Regions from separate parts of the Paenibacillus sp. CH40 genome, predicted to be linked through region 1. Evidence: riboswitches for the same ligand, from Rfam matches in the RefSeq annotation. Region 1 holds a riboswitch; the other holds the start of a gene.
The links. Region 1 has a riboswitch for ZMP and ZTP ahead of NLX73_RS20450 (bifunctional 5,10-methylenetetrahydrofolate dehydrogenase/5,10-methenyltetrahydrofolate cyclohydrolase). Riboswitches for the same ligand answer to the same signal wherever they lie in the genome.
Positions count from the first base shown of each region.

Region 2: it holds a riboswitch for ZMP and ZTP, as region 1 does, so the genes downstream of both, NLX73_RS10850 (TIGR01440 family protein) here and NLX73_RS20450 (bifunctional 5,10-methylenetetrahydrofolate dehydrogenase/5,10-methenyltetrahydrofolate cyclohydrolase) in region 1, are expected to answer to the same signal.

Region 1 covers NZ_JANAVQ010000008.1:103,368-112,369, forward strand. Annotated here, with positions in the region: gene NLX73_RS20415 (methionine ABC transporter ATP-binding protein) at 1-496, opposite strand, end outside; gene NLX73_RS20420 (Gfo/Idh/MocA family protein) at 820-1,821, opposite strand; gene NLX73_RS20425 (deoxynucleoside kinase) at 2,019-2,660, opposite strand; gene NLX73_RS20430 (deoxynucleoside kinase) at 2,660-3,280, opposite strand; gene NLX73_RS20435 (response regulator transcription factor) at 3,427-4,026, opposite strand; gene NLX73_RS20440 (sensor histidine kinase) at 4,023-5,156, opposite strand; gene desA (Delta(5) desaturase DesA) at 5,224-6,285, opposite strand; ZMP/ZTP riboswitch at 6,499-6,583, shown strand; gene NLX73_RS20450 (bifunctional 5,10-methylenetetrahydrofolate dehydrogenase/5,10-methenyltetrahydrofolate cyclohydrolase) at 6,696-7,562, shown strand; gene NLX73_RS20455 (cyclodeaminase/cyclohydrolase family protein) at 7,559-8,194, shown strand; gene NLX73_RS20460 (phosphotransferase) at 8,425-9,002, opposite strand, start outside.
Region 2 covers NZ_JANAVQ010000003.1:197,680-206,681, forward strand. Annotated here, with positions in the region: gene NLX73_RS10830 (ABC transporter substrate-binding protein) at 1-321, opposite strand, end outside; gene NLX73_RS10835 (carbohydrate ABC transporter permease) at 337-1,173, opposite strand; gene NLX73_RS10840 (carbohydrate ABC transporter permease) at 1,173-2,054, opposite strand; gene NLX73_RS10845 (serine hydroxymethyltransferase) at 2,229-3,479, opposite strand; gene NLX73_RS10850 (TIGR01440 family protein) at 3,600-4,187, opposite strand; ZMP/ZTP riboswitch at 4,408-4,489, opposite strand; gene NLX73_RS10855 (low molecular weight protein arginine phosphatase) at 4,568-5,152, opposite strand; gene NLX73_RS10860 (manganese efflux pump MntP) at 5,257-5,817, opposite strand; gene NLX73_RS10865 (L-threonylcarbamoyladenylate synthase) at 5,960-7,207, opposite strand; gene spoIIR (stage II sporulation protein R) at 7,363-8,055, opposite strand; gene NLX73_RS10875 (FtsW/RodA/SpoVE family cell cycle protein) at 8,312-9,002, opposite strand, start outside.

The sequences.
Region 1 (9,002 bases):
CATCACAGATGAGAATATCGGGCGAATTCGCCAGTGCTCTGGCAATGCCGACCCGTTGCTTTTGCCCGCCAGATAACTGCTCAGGATAGGAATCCGCTTTGTCCTCCAATCCAACAAATTGTAGCAGCTCCTTAACACGAGCATCTATCTGTGTCTTGGGCAGTTTAGCCAGTTTTAGAGGATAAGCCAGATTCCCATATACAGTACGAGAGTTAAACAAATTAAAGGTTTGGAATACCATCCCGATCCGTCTTCTTAAATTCCTTAGTTCCTTGGGTCGTATCTGAGTAACATCCTGATCATTAACGACAATTCGTCCCTCTGAGGGGCGTTCCAGTAAATTGACAAGCCGTAGCAGCGTACTTTTACCTGCACCGCTAAAACCAATCACGCCGAAAATTTCTCCTTTTTCAACCGATAACGAAACCTTTTCGAGAGCATTTACCTTACGATTGGGTAAGGTAAATATTTTGCTAACTTGTTCAAACTTTATCAAACTGCTTCCTCCTTACGTCTACAATGTATGTATTCCTCCATCCCATTTTAGTAATCCGGTGGATTTAATCGGATTTATACCCTAAAAAAACTCCCTAATCTTCGTTTGACCGAAAGTGGGATTATTTAACTGTATATTGCATTGTTAACACCTTAAGACAAGAAGGAGAATCTGTCAATAAAAAATGAATATAGCCTTCTGACTCCTGTCATCACAATTGCTTACACTTTTAGGGCTACAAAGCCAAATAAGGCTAACCGTATATTTGCAAAGTTTGCAAACCGGCAGCCCTTTGTGCATTGCAATCTCGATCATTCCACAGACTAATGTGCAGAAGTATTTTTCAAATCTGCTTCATAACGAAGGCCGAATTGTTGTCTTGCCTCCTCCATCACTTCAGCGACTGTAAGTGAACACTCCAAGGAGTTAATGGAACTGTTGCGTTCACCACTTTTGATCAAATCAATAAATTCCTGAATTTCATAATACATTGGCTCACGCGTCTGAGCTTTGGTTAGATCCTCAATTGTGCCGTCCCGATAATGAATTTTCACCTCATAGGGCTGGCTGATTTTGTCGATCACCATCGTTCCATTCTCACCCTGAATTTCAGCAGGCAGATAAGAATCTGTAATTTTGGAATACATGACGATAGCATCCATATCAGGATACTTCATCACGATACTGCCCTCGCCATCGACACCAGAGGATAAAAGTACACCAACCGCCCGAACCTCCTCAGGTTTGCCGAACAAAGTCACCATAGGATACAAACAATACACTCCAAGGTCCATCAAGGAACCATTGGAAAAGGCCGGATTAAACGCATTCAATACCTTACCTTGCTTAAAAGCATCAAAGCGTGAGGAGTATTGACAATAGCTTGCAAAATAACGCCGAACCCGGCCTATTTTATACATATGATCCTTTATTATTTTAAAGTTAGGCATCAGTGTGGATTTAACGGCCTCCATCAACAGAACATCGTTGTTGCGCGCGGCTTCGATCATGCTCTTCACCTCTGCTGCATTAGACGCAAAGGGTTTCTCACACAACACGTGCTTTCCGTGATTCATACATAAGATCGCCTGCTCCGCATGTAAGGAATTGGGGCTGGCAATATATACGGCATCGACCTGATCACTTGCGGCCATTTGCGCCAGGTCTGTAAAAACCTCCGGCTGGCTGTTATATTTGTCAGCAAAAGCTTTGCCCTTATCCTCTGTGCGTGAGTATACCGCCGTCAGGGAAAATTCGTCCGTCTCCATCGCAGCTTGAATAAACCTCTCTGTTATCCAGTTGGTTCCAACAATACCAAAACGCATCACAGTATCCCATCCTTCCCGTGAGTCATTACAATTCATATGTACCTATTCTCGCATTCCAGCCTAAACTTGTCCACTATACCGTTATTCATATCTCATGCCTCAACATGTTCATTCGACAAAAAAAGACTGTAGTCTATCAGCATAATTTATACTGATTGTACCACAGTCCCTGTCATTTATTTGGGGTTATATCTCTATTTTTTTGATATCACTTTTCCTACTTCCTCCAAAATGGCATCCATGGAAGCTGGGTCGTGTACATCATACTCATCAATGTTCAGGCGCAGTACAGGACAGGCATCAAATTCGTTGATCCAATTGGAATATCTGCGATGCATTTGCTCCCAATAAGAACGCTCGGTCTGGATCTCCATCTCGCGACCACGCTCCTCAATCCGACTCAGTATGGAAGGCAAGCTGCCTTCCAAATAGATCAACACATCAGGGTGCGGGAAAAACGGTGTCATCACCATCGCCTCAAACAGGCTAGTATACGTTTCATAATCGGTAGGGTTCATCGTTCCCTGATCGGCATGCATTTTCGCAAAAATGCCTGTGTCCTCATAAATAGAACGATCCTGTACAAAGCCTCCACCAGACAAGAAAATATTCTTTTGTTCCTTGAAGCGTTCTGCGAGAAAATAAATTTGCAAATGAAAGCTCCATCTTTCGAAATCGTGATAAAATTTCTCCAGATAGGGATTATGATCAACCTGCTCCAAAGAGGTTTTAAAACCAAGACGTCCGGCCAAAGCACCAGTCAGTGTGGATTTACCTACACCCACTGTGCCCGCTACCGTAATCAGGGCATTCGCAGGAATGTTGTAATTATTCACTATATAAGCTCCTTTACATCGGAAACGATTTGTTTAAATTGTGCCTGATTTTCTACAAAATCAATTTCATTCCCGTTCACGGTCAATATACGAGGGGAAGGGGACTGTTCAGCGAGAAACTGCATGCCTTTATCATAATCTATGATCAATTGCTCGAGATAGGCGGGGTCCATCTCCTGTTCAAAAGAGCGTGCACGCTTGCGAATTCTCCCCAGCAAGGTCTCCAAATCTGCTCTAATATAAATGATAATGTCCGGCTTAGGCATATCATCTGTGAGCAAATGATAGATTTGACGATATTTTTCGAGCTTCACACCCTTAAGCGTACGTTCAGCAAAAATTAAATTCTTGTAGATATGGTAATCAGAAATAACGGGCTGAGCTTTCTCGATATATTGCAGACCGGTATCCTCCAGTTGCTTGTACCGATTGCAGAGAAAGAACATTTCCAGCTGAAAACTCCACTCATCTATATTTTGATAAAATTTATCGAGAAATGGGTTCTCCTCGACAATCTCTTTGATCATCGGCAAATGTAGCTCGGTTGAAAGCATCGAAGCTAACGTCGTTTTACCTGCTCCGATCGGCCCTTCAACGGCTATAAATGGGGCTTGTTTCATGGGGTTCTGCTCCTCCTTGTACTCCAGTCCATCCTGTGGACAACTATCCTATTGTATCACAAGGTAGTACGCTAAAGGCATACCAAATCTATGGATAAAACAAAAAAAACAGAGCGCTACATTTTGCTTCATAGCGTCTCTGTTTCTCATTTAAACCAACCTTTTTCATTAAAACGGGTAATTGCCTCAATCCGGTTACTGACACCCAGCTTATCGAGAATGACTGAAATATAATTGCGCACCGTCCCTGTCGTTAAATACAGTTCACCAGCAATCTCTTTTGTGTTCTTTCCGTCAGCGATGAGCGCTAAAACGGTCTTTTCACGCTCTGTTAGCGGGTTGACTTCGGCATAAGCATCATCGACCAGTTCCGGGGCATAGATACGCCGACCTGCCATAATACTTCGAATGGAGGAAGCCAGCTCTTCACTCGGACTGTCCTTGAGCAAATAACCGTGTGTCCCCGCCTTGATCGCTCGTTCAAAATACCCGGGACGGGCAAACGTAGTTAAAATCAGCACCTTGCAGTTCAAGCCTTTGAGTTCCTCAGCCGCATCCAATCCGCTCTTGATCGGCATTTCGATGTCCATAATGCATATATCGGGCTGATGCAGCTTCACCAGCTCTAAAGCTTCTTCCCCGTTGCTTGCTTTTCCGACTACTTTCATGTCCTCTTCCAAGTCCAGCAGGGAGGCTAGAGCACCCAGCAGCATACGCTGGTCCTCCGCGATGACAATTCGAATCATGGCCCCACCTCCTCATTCGGCTTTTCAGTGATATTGGGCACTTTAATGACCAAGGTCGTTCCCTGATCTGAACGCAGCTCCATACATCCGTTCACGAATTCGAGCCTTTCTTTCATACCTTTCAGGCCGTTTCCACGAAAGGTTCCATTTTCTCTCGTAATACCGACTCCATTATCCTGAATCCGAAGGGTTAATTCCTTACGAGACGGCTCAATGGTGATGGAACAAGCGGTGGCTCCACTGTGCTTAACCACATTTGTCACTGCTTCCTTCATACACATACTAAGGACATTTTCATTCATTAATGATGTATGCTCCAGCTTCGGGTCGCCCTCTAGAGTCAATTCAATGTGAGCAGCCTTTAAAATCTGCCGAATACGTAGCAGTTCATCCTCTAGTCGCATACCGCGCATTTGAGTAACCATTTCCCGCACCTCTTTTAGTGCGCTTCTCGCCGTGAGACGAACATCGTTAATTTCAGCATGAGCCCGCTCCGGGTACTGATCCATCAGTTTGCCCGCCAAATCGCTCTTCAGCCCAATGAGTGACAGCTTCTGACCTAAGGTATCGTGCAGATCACGCGCAATTCTTTGCCGTTCCTCCAGCTTAATCAATTCCGATATTTTCTTATTGGCATCCTCCAATTGGACTTGGAGCCGATCGCTTTTGTTGCGATTAAAATTCGTAATCGGAAGGAGAATCACACCGATCAGATTGAGCAGGATAAAAGGAATCTGTTTAATAAAAACGGGATTCTGAGAAACAAAACCGTAATTGATCAATCCAATCGTAATAACCATTAAAATAATATACAGCGTCGTAAATGCAGCCTTACTTTTAATATTACCGATCAGATAGGCGATAAATATGGAAAAATACATATAGCTAAACAGCAGTGTCATGGTAATCGATATGGCAATTTGTACACTGGTCCAAAAGTATATGAGCCAGCCTTTCGAGACAAAAGCCAATACATAACATGCAAAAAACACCAAAATAATAGCAGTACCCAGAATAATATGACTTGTAGATGAAGAGCTAAAGTAGTAAAAGGGCAGGATATAAAAGACGACCCACACATAAGGGCTAAGTCCAGTATTTCTTTGAAAAATCTGATACCATTTTTGCATCCTGCCACCCTCTTCTACTTCACTTGACTTATATCTCTTATCATATCATACCAAGTTTTGTACAACGTTATTTTCTTTCTGTGCTTACAACAGGTGTAGGGATGGGTTTCGTGACTGCAACACGTTTGCTGAGGAGCGGCTTCACTTGTTTAAAGGTCAAAAAGGTTTTCGTATTTTCATCCCAAAGGCGGAACTTCAAAGATTGCAGACTGCTACTCACTGTGATCGTGGTTGCTTTTTGAAGTAACGGTGTCGCTTCATGTGCTTTTTCCAAATTATAATTTGGCACTTTGGGACTCAAGTGATGAACGTGGTGAAATCCGATATTCCCCGTAATCCATTGCAATACTTTAGGAAGCTTGTAGTAAGAACTACCTTCTACGGCTGCATTAATATAACTCCACTCTTCATCATGCTCAAAATACGAATCCTCAAATTGATGTTGTACATAGAACAACCAGATGCCCAACATACCGGATACAAAAAAGATAGGTGCCTGTACGAGAAGGAAGGCCTGCCATCCAATAGCCCAGCACAACAGTGCATACAATGCAACGATGGATATATTCGTCACATGAGTGTTCATTTTTTCCTTGCGTTTGGCTGTCTTGATATTAAAGCGATAGGAAATCAAAAAAGTATAGATCGGACCTAGTCCGAACATAACCCAAGGATTTCGATATATGCGATAGGCCAGCCGCGTCCAAGTGGAAGCCTCTGTGTACTCTTCTACCGTGAGCACCCACATGTCACCTGTGCCTCTTTTATCCAGATTACTGCTGGTTGCATGGTGGATCGCATGACTATTTTTCCATTGATGATAAGGACAGAGCGTAATAATACCTGTAATCGTTCCCACAATGTCGTTCAGCTTGCGGCTTTTGAAGAAGGATTGATGACCACAATCATGAAAAATAATAAACGTCCGTACCACAAACCCCGATGCAACAATGGCAATGGGAAGCGTCAGCCAGTACGAAACCGACAGGCTAAGATAAGCAGCATACCACAATAGGATCAGTGGACCCAAAGTATTGATGAGTTGCAGAACGCTGGATTTCGTGTTTATTTTCTCGTAGGGAGCCATATTTTTTTTCAATTGGGCTAATGGGAGTTGTGTCATACTCATTATGATCCTCCTTTAAAATGACGCCTATACCTTGATCCTGTTAGGCGTACATGTTGATCTAATCTCAGTATAAGGTGAAGACTGTAGACGCTGTAGTCATAAACGTCAGCTCGGGTATATGACATTTGTCATATAGACAAGTAACATAACCCGTTTTCCAAATGTTCGCGGGTTTCTTTTCTGAGGATTATTTGTTAAAATATAAGCTATAATAACGCTGTATGTGACTGGCGAAGTCAGTGGAATGAACCACGAGGGAGCATACAAAAAAAGCGTACCGTTCGCCTGGGAGAAGTATTTGCAGAGGATTCGTCTGTCTTGACGACCTTGTGCAAATACTTTTTTTCGTTTTACATGACCATGACACCCTGTTGATAAATCACGCGATAAATTCAGAGGAGGCTCGGACTATGGCTATTATCATGAAATCCAAAGAAGCAGCTGAGCAAGTGTATGCAACGATCCGTTCACAGGTAGAAGAAATGAAGCAGCAAGGACACCGTCCCCATCTGGCGACCCTATTGGTAGAAGGTGATCCGGCATCTGCCTACTATGCCCGGACCAAGCAAAAAATAGCGGAGAAGCTGGGCATCTCATTTCATCTCCATACTTTTGATCGTCATGTTAGCGAAACCGAGCTACTGCACCTGATCGGCAGTCTGAACGATGCATCCCATGTACATGGTATTATGCTGGAACTGCCGCTTCCCCAACATCTTTCCGCCTCCGTTATTAAACAATCCATCGCCCCCTACAAGGATATTGATGGGATTACACCTGATAACAAGCTGGCTACCGTAACAGGTGACGCCGGACTATATCCCGCAACACCTCAAGCCTGTATCGAGCTGCTCAAGCATTACGGTCACACATTGGCAGGCAAAAATGTCACTCTCGTGGGCATCGGACAGACAGTGGGACTTCCCCTTTTCCACATGTTGCAAAGAGAAAATGCCACCGTTACCGCCTGTCATGCAGGAACACGTGATATTGCAGAGCATCTGAGCCATGCAGACATTGCCTTCGTCGCAGTCGGATGCCCTGATGTGATTACACAGGATATGGTTCATCCCGGTCTGATTTTGGTAGATGCGGGAATTAATGAGACGCTAGAGGGAAAAATAGTGGGGGATGCCGCTTTAGACGTTGGGGAAAAGGTCCATGCCATTTCTCCGGTTCCCGGCGGTGTTGGCACCTTAACAACTGCGATTTTATACAAAAATCTGCTCAAAGCAATACATCTGCAACACTACTCCAGAGAGGTGGTCTATTCATGAGTGAACTGTCGTGGAATCATTCCATCGGGCATTTTCTAAAAGAGGCTGCAAGTGCAGCGCCTACCCCCGGTGGAGGAAGTGTATCCGCACTGGCTGCGGCACTAGGTGCGGCTATGACCTCCATGACCGCCAACCTTTCACAAGGAGAAAAATATGCGCATATCCATGAACAAATCACGGACGTCATTAACAGCATGGAAAGATTGTCTACACATTGTGAGGAACTAATGGTCGCAGACATCCAATCCTTTGAACAGTACATGACCGCGCTGCGTTTGCCCAAGGAAACGGACGAAGAAAAGCGCTATCGTACCCATTCCTTACAGACAGCGGTGATCGCTGCCATTGAGGTACCCATGCGCCTGCTGGAAGTATGCCGGGACGGATTGTCGCAAGCCTACAATATTGTGGAAATGTCCAATAAAAATGTGATTTCGGATCTTGGCATCGGCGCGATCCTGTTCGAAGCCGCCGCTCAATCTGCCCTGCTTACCGTCGACATTAACCTTGCTTCGCTGAAAGATTTGGATGTCAAATACTCCTATGAGACCAAGACAGCCGCACTCATCCGTGAAATCGGACAAATCAAAGAACAAACCTTGTTGATGGTGCGCAGTCGAATAGCGAATTAGTCTGCTCATAACCGTGTTTAACCTGTTCCAAAACATTTCTTCAAAAAAATAGCTGATTGGATACAAAAAGAAGATACTATCGAATTACGACGAATAGTAAATAAAAAACCAGTCCAAACATGATTCATGTTGGACTGGTTTTTATTGCTAGATACTGCGCGTATTATGCGATCTCTTATTCGTTTTGGTTGACGCTTATAAATCCATTCTGTTTTCCATCTATATATCCCCTACATGTCTGCTAATAAGTCAGGCAGAACTTTATAATTTCTAGCAAGCCAGTTCATTTCTTTAGCGAATCGGATAGGCACAGAATGTTCGTCCATGTTGGCGTTGATCCACCAAACACTTTCCATATACCACAGCCATTGTAATGATCTTGTTAAACAGCCCTCTACCATCGTATGCTCTTCCCTGTACCCCGCCATAAATGCTGAAACAAGGGGAGGTTTTAACTGCTTATCCCAGGCAAAAGACATGACTGCTCGGGCAATATCCAACTGTGGATAGTCATAATCCAATCGGTCAAAATCCAGAATTGCACTGAGCTTATCATCGTTGAATAGAACATTGTCCGCCCAAAGGTCACGATGGGCCCAACCGGGTGGAGGTGCATCCATTATCTCGATAGGTATCATTTCTGTTGCTTTGCGCTGGGTTTCGATATCAGCCAAAAGCTTTTTTTTATCGGCTTCCTCCGCTTGTTTCCATACTGAATCCCAATGGGCTAGTCGTTCCTTACGGCTGGAAAGCACAAGTTTCGGGGTACTTTTGCTCCTGATTGTCCCGTCGTTTAACCAGTGGTGCA
Region 2 (9,002 bases), on a different contig from region 1:
CAAGTACTCCAACCACGTATCGCGGTCTTGGTAGCCCTCATTTGTAAAAATGTCCGGCTGATCGCCTGATGCGAATTTTGCCTTCAACGAAGCACCGTAGTCCGTACCACCACCGACAGATTGGATATCCAGCTTGATGCCAGGGTGGGTCTTTTCATATTCAGCCTTCAGCTTGTTTAACGGTTCCGATATCTCTACTTTGAATTGATAAATGTGTATCGTTTTTGTCTTACTCTGTTGAGCCTTCGTATTTCCACAACCTGCAAGTGTACATGCGAGCAGCACCATCAAGGAGATGACAAGTAACGCTGTTTTTTTCATCGATTATCTCTCCCTTCAGCCTTTGACCGCGCCGGCTGCAATGCCAGAAACGATGTATTTTTGCATCACCAGAAAAAACACAACAATTGGCGTGATCCCCAACACCAGTGCTGGCAGCGCCAAGTCCCATTGCTTGGTGTACTGACCAAACAACATATAGGTTGCAATCGGAATGGTACGCAGCTCAGGATCATTCAAAATGAGTGAAGGCAACAGATAGTCATTCCAGATCCATAAGGTATTCAAGATAAGCACGGTTACGAACATAGGCAGCAGCAGCGGACAAACGATGCGAAAGAACACCCCGTACCGGGATGAACCGTCCACCCTTGCCGCCTGCTCGATCTCAATAGGTACCGCTTTAATAAAGCCATGAAAAAGAAAAACGGATAAAGGCGCTCCAAAACCCAGATAACATAAGATCAGTCCCGGTATACTGTTGTTCAAGCTCAATACGTTGGACACTTCCATAAGCGGCAACATAATCGATTGAAAGGGAACTACCATCGCAGCCACAAGCAAACCGAACAGGAACCGATTAAAACGAGTGTCATGCCGAACCATCTGGTAAGCGGCCATCGAGCTGATTAGTAGCAAAAGCGCATTACTGACGATCGTGACAATCAGTGAATTCCCCAGTGCTGTGGGAAAGTTTATTTTATTCCAGGCGTTAGCATAGTTTTCAAAACGGAAGGTTGTCGGCCACGAAGCGGAATGGGCCAAAATGTCGCCAAAGGATTTAACGGAGTTTACGAGCAAAAAATAAAACGGAACCAGAAAGATTAACCCGATCACAATTAGCATTATTTCAGCAGCCCATGTGCCCAAACGATAGTTTGACGTTTTTCCCATTACATTTCGACCTCCTTTTTCTTCGTGAGACGCACCTGAATGCTGGTTATGATTGCAACGACCACAAAGAAAATCATAGCTTTGGCAGTCCCTAATCCAAGTCGATTATTTGTAAACGCTTCATTATATATGTCCAACGCTACAGACTCTGTCGACTTGAAAGGTCCCCCCTTTGTGAGAGCCAAATTCAACTCAAATATTTTAAAGGACCAGGATATCGCCAGGAACAAGCAGACGGTCACCGCTGGCATAATAAGTGGCACTACAATATGACGCAGAATCTGTCTTCGGCTCGCACCGTCGATTTGTGCCGATTCAATAAGGGCATGCGGGACATTATTTAACGAGGATATGTAAATAACCATGAGATAACCTGCATATTGCCACACAAACACAATGACAGTTCCCCAAAAAGCAGTTGGCCCATCACCCAGCCACGGCAGTTTAAAAAAAGAAAGCCCTGTTGCCTCACCTACTGCAGAAAAGCCGCGTACAAATATAAATTGCCAGATAAAGCCGAGCAGCAAGCCGCCAATCATATTGGGCATAAAAAATACAGTTCGCAGTGCATTACGGGTACGCAACGGTTTGGTAAGTGCATAGGCTAGGAAAAAGCCAATCAGGTTCGTCAGAACGACACCACATACGGTAAACCGGACCGTAAACCAGAATGCATTACGAAAATCTGGATCATCCCTAAAAATATGAATGTAATTCCCCAGTCCGAGCCATCGGATATTTTCAGATACTCCATCCCAGTTGGTCATAGAATAATACAGCCCCAGCAGGAACGGAATGACCATAATCAAGACAAAAAACAACGCCATCGGTCCTACAAATACGAGTTGCTGCAAAAATTGCGCGGATTTTCTTTGACTCAATGCAATCACTCCTTTGTCGTCGATCATGAAGGATAGCGCGCATAAACCCTTACTGTAATCGCTTATTACCCAAAAATGTATGTTTCGAGTCGTTCGGAAGCAAAAAAAGACTGTTCTCCTCCGGCTTACGGAAGGAAAACAGCCTATAACATAAAAATTATGAATGTCGATGAATTAGTATTGAGTTCCTGGATAAATCGGGAACTTATCTGTCAACTCGCCAACCGCTTGGCTTGCTTTGGACAATACAGTATCATCTTTCGGGTTTTTAAGGGTTTCAGCAATGATTTTACCGATTTTGACCATAGCCTCTTCATCCATACCACGAGATGTTGCAGCAGGTGTACCAATACGAATTCCGCTTGTTACGAATGGACTGGTCGGGTCAAAAGGAATCGCATTTTTATTGACTGTGATGCCCACGGAATCCAATACATGCTCCGCTTCTTTACCTGTGATATTCAAATTGCGCGTATCCAACAGCATCAGATGGTTATCCGTACCACCGGATACAATGTTAATCCCTTCAGCCAACAGTGTTTCAGCCAGCACCTGTGCGTTGCGAACTACGTTTTGCGCATAGGTTTTGAACGATGGCTGGAGCGCTTCACCCAAAGCAACCGCTTTGGACGCGATCACATGCATCAGTGGCCCCCCTTGAGTACCAGGGAAAATAGCTTTATCAATCGCTTGCGCCCATGCTTTGCGAGTCAGAATCAGACCCCCACGCGGACCACGCAGCGTTTTGTGTGTCGTTGTTGTTACAAATTGGGCATGCGGAACTGGACTTGGGTGAATTCCCGCTGCCACGAGACCAGCGATATGTGCCATATCCACCATAAACAGAGCGCCTACATCATTGGCAATGGAAGCAAAAGCTTCAAAATCAATAGTACGCGGATATGCACTCGCGCCAGCTACAATCAGACGAGGACGGTGCTTAAAGGCTGCCTTGCGCACTTCATCGTAGTCGATGCGGAAGTTGTCTTCGCGTACACCGTAAGCAGCAAAGTTATACAACAAGCCGGAAGCGTTAACCGGACTTCCGTGTGTTAAATGGCCACCATGCGCCAGATTCATACCCAGTACAGTATCTCCAGGTTTGAGAGCTGCCAGATACACCGCCATGTTGGCTTGTGCTCCAGAGTGAGGCTGCACGTTAGCATGCTCGGCGCCGAACAATTCTTTTGCGCGGTCACGTGCGATGTCTTCAACGATATCTACATGCTCACAGCCACCATAGTAGCGTTTGTTCGGATAACCTTCAGCATATTTATTCGTCAGCACGGAGCCCATGGCTTCCATTACTGCTTCACTGACAATGTTCTCGGATGCGATTAACTCGATATTGTGGCGTTGTCGTTTCAGTTCAAGTCCCATTGCTTCCATCACTGCCGGGTCACTTTTACGCAGGTGTTCCATCATGATTGATTACTCCCTCTCCATAGTCAATTGTTGGGTATACAAGCAAACGCCTGCTCCTCTGTTGGGTACCTCATCATCAATGCAAAAAAGATTAGTACAAACATGCCGCCATGCCAAATGCTAATCGCAGTTTCCGCCGACTTCTTGCTCCAAACTATACACTGCCCGTTGTCCACCAATAAGCGGAGGACGGGTGAATGCCGCTGTCACACGTGCTTCGCCAATCCAGCGAAGACTTGGGCGAAATGGAACAGCAATGGGTCGCAGATGCATGCCAATCAGCGTTTCGCCGATGTCTATCCCGGCATGGGCCTGCACGTTCGCCGCCAAACACGCGTCACTCATAGAACGATAGGCGACGGTGGCCATAGAGCCTCCTGCTGTACGAACAGGAACAGCTGCAACCTCCGTCAGTCCCAGTCGCTCCAGCACAGCCCGTTCAACGACCAGCGCTCGGTTCAAATGCTCACAGCATTGAAACGCCACATCAAAGCCATACTTCCTGCGGACGGACTCTACTCCAGACAACAGTTGCTGAGCCACATCGAGCGCTCCCGCCGTACCAATCCGACTTCCAGCCACTTCACTTGTGCTAACGCCAATAACTAGCAGGCGGCCAGCCTTGAGACTGGCTGCTTCTGCGATTTCCCGCACGACAGAAGTGGTCTGTGCTTCCAGCGAAATCTCATGATCCAATTGTCCCACTATTGGAACCTCCTTTGGTTGAACAGCCTCTCAGAGACTAGGCACGGTCTCATGCCCCAAATTCAACACACTCTCTCCTGATCACAATCTGACTATATTATAGCCGATGTTTCAGATTTCGAGCAGAAAAAATGGAAGAACCTTTAAAGGAATCAACTCTCAGCTAACAATCTGGCTCAACTTGTATATGAAAAAAAGAGCAGTCCACACCTATGTGGAATTGCTCTTTTGCCCAGGCGACCGGCCGTATATCCGATGCTCCATCGTGGTTAATCCCACTTTTGTCGCCAGTTACATCGGATTCTCATTTTTCCACCTTATCTTAACGGATTAGCCGCCGAAAATCAACAGATTCCGTACAAAACAGATGAGTAATACCAATTTTATTCGGAAGAAGCCTTTAGCTTGTCCAGCAGCTTATGCAGCGCCGTACGGATTTCCGCAGCTGTGACATCGTAGTCTTCTCGCGAACCGCCAAACGGATCTGAAATATCAAAGCCCGGAATCCGTTGGTGTAATTCAATCATTCGTTCACGCTCCTGCGCCGATAGCTCTTGTCCGAGTGAAGCCATCAACTGCTGTGAAGCATATAACCCATCCAACTCCTGTACATCATTCAACACCTCATCCCGGTTCTCCACATATTCCTTAAGCGTAAATACTTTGCCCGCCGTTTGGGGAAAGCGCTGAATGACGTGCTGTTTATGTCCTTGCGTCAAGGTTAAGATCAGATGCGCCCACCCGGCAAGCCCGTCGCTCAAAGGGGTTGAAGTGATCTGATCGGATATATCGTGATCACGTAGAACCGCCTCTGCATGTCGGGATATCGGCGCGCCTTCCATCGCGGCTACTCCCGCAGAACGCACTTCCAGTTCTAGCCCCTGCTCAGCAGCCAACTTACGCAGCATCCCTTCAGCCATTGGACTGCGACAGGTATTCCCTGTGCATACGAATAAGATATTCTTCAACGTTTTCACCCCCCGTATGTTAAAAAAATATATAAACAGAGGATTACTATAATCCTAATCCTTTACGATAACCCTGCACTTATTTTACACTGTCTACGCTAAAATCAAAACATAAACATAAAGCCGAATGCCAACAAAATGGCACCACCCACTGCTTCCCCATAATCTCCTAGATTACGGCTGACCTTGCGACCCAGCAGCAGGCCCAGCATCGCCATTGCTCCCCCGCAAAAACCAAACGCCAGAACGGATAGCACCAGATCACTCTGGAACATACCTAGTGACACTCCTACAGAAAATGAGTCAACGCTCACCCCAAGTGCAAACAGCAAAAGGCCTAAAGGCGAACGATGATCCAATACCTGTACGCCGTCCCCTTTAAAGGAATTATACACCATATGCCCGCCCAAAAGGATGAGTAGACCCCCTGCGAAGTAGGCCGTCACATGACCTAATAAAGAACTCATATAATGGCCTGTGAACATTCCCAGTAATGGCATCAGAATGTGAAAAAAGCCAATGACAGTACTGATGCGCAGCACGTCTCGCAGGCGTATCCCCTTCATGCCGATCCCTACGCCCAGTGATAACGCATCCATTCCTAGCGCTACCGCCATGATCAGAATCGTTACAACCTGCCCGGCATGGGCAGAGGCTGCCAGCATACTCCATCCCTCCATTATCCGTCTGTTCTTGTACACGTTATGCGGACAAGGGGCAAATCAGTACAAGCATGTACTGAAAGTACCCAATACCGAGACGAGGAGGGAGGAAAATTTAATATAAGAGGCTCTGATTCGACATAAGCTACAAGCGGACGATTCGGTGACCTGCCGCTTTAAGCAGGCGGTTCATGACGGCGTCTCCCAATCCCTTCGGCGGACAGGATTCCGCCAAAATGTAGGTGACGCCGTCCTCGTCGCAGCGACGCAGCACGCCGTACAGGCGCTGCGCCGCCTCATGGAGCGCGTCCAGCTTGCCTAGCGTGTAGACGCGTTCTCCGGCGTAACCGGCGGCATGCTCGTCGAACGCGAGCACTGCCGTGCGCTCTCCGCGCGCGGAAGCCTCCGCCAGCGCGGCGCGAATCCAGCCCGTCACCTCAACGGACGACGGGCCTTGTACCACGCTCAAGCGGCCTCGCGGCGCGTAGTGCGTGTACTTCATGCCTGGCGAGCGCGGCGCCGGGCTGTCCGCGTCTTCCCCGGGCGTAACAGTCAACGCCGGGTCCAGTACGACGGCGCGAGCAACCGCAGCGAGCTGCTCAGCCGTCACGCCGCCGGGGCGCAGGATGGTGACGGTTCCGTCGTCACCCGCCTGCACCACCGTGGACTCCAGCCCCACCCCCGTGGGACCTCCGTCCAAAATGCCGCCGATGCGGCCCTCCAGATCCTCTCGCACATGCTGTGCAAGGGTGGGACTGGGTCTTCCCGACCGGTTGGCGCTTGGCGCAGCCAGTGGACAACCCGCTTCAGCGATCAAACGAAGGGCTATCGGATGATCCGGCATGCGTACACCGACTGTATCCAGCCCGGCTGTCACACGCGATGACAGTGCCTGCGGCACTACCGGCAATACGAGAGTCAGCGGTCCCGGCCAGAACATATTTATCAGCGCTCGGGCCGTATCGTTTATTTCTGCTACCATACCCTCTAATTGATCAGCATCAGAAATATGTACAATGAGCGGGTTATCGGAGGGACGTCCTTTGGCAGCGAATACCGCCTCCACCGCTTTTGTACTACGAGCATCGGCCCCCAGGCCGTACACGGTCTCCGTAGGAAAGGCTACCGTCTCTCCAGCTTGGAGGAGTACGCCAGCCTCCCGTATGCCCTTTTCCGCCGCGATCCGAGTCTGTTCAGCCCAAACTTGGTCAGAAACATCCCCGTCAATGTTGCTCACAGGAACCAAACATCTTACATCCCACCATTGGGTATGGGAAGACCTCAATGCCTGCTTCAGCTCGCAATTTTCCTGTTCGTCCAGCTTTTGCTCCGATTTTTCCTTTTGCACAAAATCTCCGCGCAAGTCTTGCATTTGATTCGATTTATCACTCATATCAGATCATCCCATATCTTATTGTCATATACAGGCCAGTGATTTCGCTTGATCCTATAAGGCTACTTTGAAAGATCAGTTTATTTGGCTCTGCCATGTGTGTATCTATCGTAAGCTCCATTATAGCATATGGGGAAACTTACACTCCTCAACGTTTAGGCAAACAAGCCACTCACCCAGCTACACAGTCCCGCAAGTGCATCCCACAGAAAAAAACGTACTTCCGGCTCCTTGTCAGCGGCATTCGTCCGACTTTCTCCGTGATCCGTTTTTGCTGATACCGTTTGTGCCGCTGCTTCCCCACTGCCTGCATCAATAAAGCACAGCGGAGGAAACAGCACGCACCACCAATTTTGCCCTTTTCCTTGCCCCAGCGTAACCCGAAGCGCTTCATAATTTCCTGCTGGGTAGACCAGACCACCGTACATTTTCGTCGGGAAAGGTACGCTCGCCAGTTCCACCTGATGATCATATGCAATGCCGCGACGAGCCAGTTCCGTACCTACCAAACGGTCAATTTCAGGTAAATGAGCACCAATCAATGATCTAGCTTGATCTAAGCTTTGCGGGTTTTCCAGCTCACCCACCCAGGCATTCATCTGCTGTACAATAGCGTCCCGTATTTCGCGTTTAACCAGCTGATCCTCCGGACGATCCGAGTTGGCCAAAATACGCAGTCGAATGGAGTCATGTGGAATCACATTCAGCCCTGTTGTAGCTACTCCTGATGCTAAGGTTCCTCTTGTTCCAGTGGTCATAGCAGCATCCGTCTTTTGACCTTCCCAAGACATCATTAATATCGAAATACAAAATAGTATCATTGCAGCTTGCTTGATCCAATTTTTCATCTTCGTCTCCCCCAAACCCAAACTCTATCATGTCTATCAGTCTGTCCGGTTTGGGAGAGTCTAAACCTATGAATCTTATAAAAGATTCAGGAACACTTTACAGATTTTCTTCAATACACCCTCAAATCATGCTACACCAAGCTTCTGACCCTCACCGAGGAATATAAAAAAGCCCAGATTTCACAATCTGGACTCTTTCGTTGCACCGTTTCAACTCACACAAATGCCAATCAGATTCAAGCCAAATCCACCTGCACTAGGCTTTTTTCGCCTTCGTCAAGCTTACTCTGGAAGGCTGCGGCAGATCGTCCTCCAGCTCTTGGCCGTGCACCTTAATACTCATAACCAAGCCGATACTAGCCATGTTAATAAGCAACGAGGTACCACCATAACTTATGAACGGGAGCGTAATCCCGGTAAGCGGCATAATGCCCAGAAACGCACCAATATTCTCAAAAATCTGGTACAGCAACATGGACACAATCCCGACAATAATATACGGTCCGGCGCGATCCCGGCATTCCAGCGAAATCAGGATCATTCGGTGAATCAAAATAAAATATAACAATAGCAGCACTGAAGAGCCTACAAAGCCAAATTCCTCCGCTACGACCACAAAAATAGAATCCGCGTACGTATAAGGAACACGCCCGGACTGTACCGAGGTTCCTTGCAAAAAGCCCTTGCCCATCATCCCGCCAGAGGCTATCGCCAGCTTGGCATTTTTGGTATGATAAGACGCCTTCGCGGTTGCCTCTTCCGGTACCAACCAAGGGTCCAAACGCTCAACCCAGTGACTACGGCCAATCCCCTTCATAAAGGAATCAATCTCATCGTGAAACGAAATATAAGCCTTGATTCCGCCGCCAACAGCGACTGCAAATACGATGAATCCGATCAACGCATGGGATGCCTTCACATTACCAATCCATAGCATACCGATGACG